Regions from separate parts of the Kosakonia beeri genome, predicted to be linked through region 1. Evidence: predicted binding sites of a transcription regulator. Region 1 holds the regulator's gene; the other holds the start of a gene.

What was found. Region 1 encodes sigma-54, which starts transcription at its own class of promoters, with help from an activator protein. Its sites were predicted from a motif close to GTTGGCACANNTTTCGCTNT; they were not measured.
Region 2: glnA (glutamate--ammonia ligase) is a predicted target of sigma-54. The motif match lies at 1,214-1,233, and genes of this name have one in related genera.

What each region holds. Positions count from the first base shown of each region.
Region 1 covers NZ_CM135106.1:574,024-576,437, forward strand. Annotated here, with positions in the region: gene ptsN (PTS IIA-like nitrogen regulatory protein PtsN) at 1-253, opposite strand, end outside; gene hpf (ribosome hibernation promoting factor) at 334-621, opposite strand; gene rpoN (RNA polymerase factor sigma-54) at 644-2,077, opposite strand; gene lptB (LPS export ABC transporter ATP-binding protein) at 2,126-2,414, opposite strand, start outside.
Region 2 covers NZ_CM135106.1:4,848,920-4,851,333, reverse strand. Annotated here, with positions in the region: gene glnA (glutamate--ammonia ligase) at 1-1,124, opposite strand, end outside; gene typA (ribosome-dependent GTPase TypA) at 1,505-2,414, shown strand, end outside.

The sequences.
Region 1 (2,414 bases):
CAACGGCGCGAAGCGTGTCTTCTTCGAGCTTACCGTGAGGAATGGCGATACCGTTACCAATACCGGTACTGCCCATTTTCTCACGTGTCAGAATCGCTTCGAAAACGACCTGCGGCGGCAGGCCCAACTGTTTTGCCGCCAGCTCACTGATGATTTCCAGAGCGCGTTTTTTGCTCTGACAGTGAACGCCGCTACGGGTACATTCCTGGTTAAGGACATTGCTCAACTGAAGAGCGGAATCGTTGTTCATCATAATTTCACCTAAGCGACGCCAGTGCAGACACCCTGCCGGGTTGCGGCAGGGTGCAACGCGCCAAACGGACGCCCGGACAATTAGTGTTGTTTCAGTTTATCTTTATGCTTCGTGAGCTGCCTCGCCAGTTTATCAATTAAACCGTCGATTGCAGCATACATATCCTGCCCTTCCGCACTGGCATGAAGCTCCCCTCCATTTACATGGAGCGTCGCATCCGAAGTGTGAGTCACTTTCTCCACTTTCAACACAATATAGACCTGATTAATCCTGTCGAAATACTGTTCAAGTTTAGCGAATTTGCTGTTCACAAAATCGCGAAGTGCATCAGTGATCTCGACGTTCTGTCCTGTGATGTTAAGCTGCATAGTGTCTTCCTTATCGGTTTGGTCAAACCAGTTGTTTGCGCTGGTTAGACGGCGGAATGGATAAAGACTCTCGATACTTTGCAACGGTACGCCGCGCCACCATGATTCCCTGATCGGAAAGGAGGGTGGTCAGCTTACTGTCACTCAGTGGTTTCGCAGGGTTTTCTGCGGCGATTAACTTCTTCACCAGTGCGCGAATCGCCGTCGACGAGGCTTCGCCACCGCCTTCGGTGCTTACGTGACTGGAGAAGAAATATTTAAGTTCAAAAATGCCGCGTGGACTATGAAGGTACTTCTGGGTTGTCACACGAGAAATCGTGGATTCATGCATTTCGACGGCCTGCGCGATATCCGCCAGCACCATCGGTTTCATAAACTCTTCGCCTTGCTCAAAGAAAGCCTGTTGCTGTTCAACAATACAGCGGCTAACGCGCAGCAGTGTATCGTTACGGCTTTCCAGGCTTTTAATCAGCCATTTCGCTTCCTGCAGATTACTGCGGATAAACTGGCTATCGGCGTCGTTACGCGCGCCGCCGCACATGGAGGCATAATGCTGGTTAATTTGCAGACGCGGAATGCTGTCGGTGTTCAGTTCGACTGCCCAGCGACCATTGTGCTTACGCACCAGCACATCCGGAATAACATATTCCGGTTCCCCGGTCTGGATTGACTGGCCCGGACGAGGATCCAGCGACTGGATCAGATTGACGGCTTCCTTCAGCACATCTTCTTTCAGTCGCGTTACGCGCATCAGCGAGCGGAAATCGTGATTAGCAAGCAGATCGAGATGTTCGCTAATGATAAGCCGGGCCTCTTCACACCACGGGGTGTCTTTAGCAAACTGAGAGAGTTGGATCAGCAGGCAATCGCGCAGATCCCGTGCCGCAACACCGACAGGGTCGAAGCGTTGGATACGTTTCAGCACGGCTTCGACTTCATCGAGCCCGACCTCTTCGTTGCCCATGCTTTCCAGGATATCTTCCAGCGACACGGTCAGATAACCGGTGTCGTCAACGGCATCAACAATGGAGGTCGCGATAGCGCGATCGGTATCGGAAAACGGCGTCAGTTCCACCTGCCACATAAGGTAGTCTTGCAGGGACTGCGTGGTTTCACCCTGATAAATCGGCAGTTCGTCATCAACGTAATCGTTACTGCTACCGGATGGGGTACCCGCGGTGTAGATCTCATCCCAGCTCGCATCCAGCGGCAGTTCGTCAGGCATCTCTTTTTGTTCGAGAGCATCGACGCTATCCAGTCCTTCGTTATCCTGGCTTTGTTGGGTATCCACTTCTTCATGAAGATCGGTTTGTTCCAGCAATGGATTACTCTCCAGCGCTTGCTGAAGTTCCTGCTGAAGTTCCAACGTGGACAACTGCAATAGACGGATAGCCTGTTGCAGTTGTGGCGTCATGGCCAGCTGTTGGCTGAGCCTAAGTTGCAAACCTTGCTTCATATTCAGAGCAGCACTCTCCGACAAAATACGTCAATAAACTCTACCCTATCAGAGTCTGAAGTCTTCCCCAAGATATACGCGCTTAACGTGTTCGTCTTCAAGGATTTGCTGCGGTGTTCCATGCGCAATTAAATGCCCCTGGCTGACGATGTAAGCACGTTCGCATACCGCCAGCGTTTCGCGGACATTATGGTCGGTGATCAGGACACCCAACCCGCTGTCACGCAGGTGTTCGATGATGCGCTTAATATCAATAACCGAAATGGGGTCAACGCCGGCAAACGGCTCATCAAGTAAAATGAATTTGGGATTCGCCGCCAGCGCGCGGGCAATTTCC
Region 2 (2,414 bases), 650 kb from region 1:
AGTGCTGCGAAGCACAGGTACGGGTTTGCAGCCGGGTCCGGGAAGCGTACTTCGATACGACGCGCTTTCGGGGAAGCGACAACCGGAATACGGATAGACGCAGAACGGTTACGGGCAGAGTAAGCCAGCATAACCGGTGCTTCATAACCCGGGACCAGACGTTTGTAGGAGTTGGTGGTCGGGTTAGACAGGGCGTTAATGGCTTTAGCGTGTTTGATTACGCCGCCAATGTAGTACAGCGCCATTTCTGACAGACCGGCATATTTGTCACCAGAGAACAGGTTGGTACCGTTCTTGGAGAGGGACATATGGCAGTGCATACCGGAACCGTTATCACCGAACATCGGTTTTGGCATAAAGGTCGCGGTTTTACCGAAACGGTGCGCAACGTTGTGCACAACGTATTTGTAGATCTGAATTTCGTCCGCTTTTTTGGTCATGGTGTTGAAACGGGTGGCCACTTCGTTCTGACCCGCCGTTGCCACTTCGTGGTGGTGCGCTTCAACGACCAGACCCATCTCTTCCATCACCAGACACATGGTGGAACGCAGATCCTGTGATGAATCCACCGGCGGAACCGGGAAGTAACCGCCTTTCACGGCCGGACGGTGACCTTTGTTACCACCTTCGTATTTAGTGGTGGTGTTCCATGCGCCTTCGATATCGTCGATAGCCACGCTGGAACCGGAAATGGAGCTGCCGAAGCGAACGTCGTCAAACAGGAAGAACTCCGGCTCTGGCCCAAACAGAACCGTGTCTGCCAGACCGGTAGAACGCAGATACTCTTCAGCGCGTTTCGCGATGGAGCGCGGGTCACGATCGTAGCCCTGCATGGTGCCTGGTTCCAGAATATCGCAACGGATAATCAGCGTAGATTCTTCGTAGAACGGGTCAATGACAGCGGTAGTCGCGTCCGGCATCAGCACCATGTCAGATTCGTTGATGCCTTTCCAGCCACCGATCGAAGAACCATCAAACATTTTACCTTCTTCGAAGAAGTCAGCATTAACCTGATGGGCTGGGATCGTGACGTGCTGTTCTTTACCTTTCGTGTCGGTGAAGCGCAGATCAACAAACTTCACTTCGTGCTCATTCAGCATCGTCAAAACGTGTTCAGCGGACATACTTAAACTCTCCCGGATTTGTCATTGTCGTCGTGGTAACGAGGTCTTCTATTACTGCGTAAACCTGGCGTTGTTGCCGTGTTATTGATAAAGCGAAATCTATGCCAACTTTTAAATGCCCCCTAAAAGGCGTTATCATGCACGGTATAGTGCAAAAGGGCTGCACCATGATGGTTAAGCTGCACCAATATAGTGCTTCTATGTGAACATTGAGCACCATATTGGTGCAATTTTCGTTAATTGCCCCTTTTAACGCTCCGTGAAAGCGATCACAAAGCAACTCTGCAATACTTGTTTGCGGAGGATGTTTGTGATCCTGTTTAGTCCTTCGATTAATACGTGTACAATAACGCGCTATTTCTAATGCCTGAGGCAAAGTTGTGATCGAAAATCTGCGTAACATCGCCATCATTGCTCACGTTGACCACGGTAAAACGACCCTGGTTGACAAGCTGCTGCAGCAATCCGGTACGTTCGACGAACGTGCTGAAACTCAAGAGCGTGTGATGGACTCCAACGATTTGGAGAAAGAGCGTGGGATTACTATCCTCGCGAAAAACACCGCTATCAAATGGAATGATTACCGTATCAACATCGTTGATACCCCAGGGCACGCCGACTTCGGTGGTGAAGTTGAGCGTGTGATGTCCATGGTCGATTCCGTGCTGCTGGTGGTTGACGCATTTGACGGCCCGATGCCGCAAACGCGCTTCGTGACCAAAAAAGCATTTGCCCATGGCCTGAAACCAATCGTGGTAATCAACAAAGTGGACCGCCCTGGCGCGCGTCCTGACTGGGTTGTTGATCAGGTCTTCGACCTGTTCGTTAACCTGGATGCAACCGACGAACAGCTGGACTTCCCGATCGTTTACGCTTCTGCGCTGAACGGTATCGCGGGTATGGACCACGAAGACATGGCTGACGACATGACCCCGCTGTATCAGGCGATTGTTGACCATGTACCGGCTCCGAATGTCGATCTCGACGGTACCCTGCAGATGCAGATCTCTCAGCTCGACTACAACAACTACGTTGGTGTTATCGGCATTGGTCGTATCAAGCGCGGTAAAGTGAAGCCGAACCAGCAAGTCACTATCATTGATAGCGAAGGCAAAACCCGTAACGGTAAAGTCGGTAAAGTACTGACCCACCTGGGGCTGGAGCGTATTGAAAGTGACATCGCAGAAGCGGGCGATATCATTGCTATCACCGGTCTGGGCGAGCTGAACATCTCCGACACCATCTGCGATCCGCAGAATGTTGAAGCGCTGCCTGCACTGTCTGTTGATG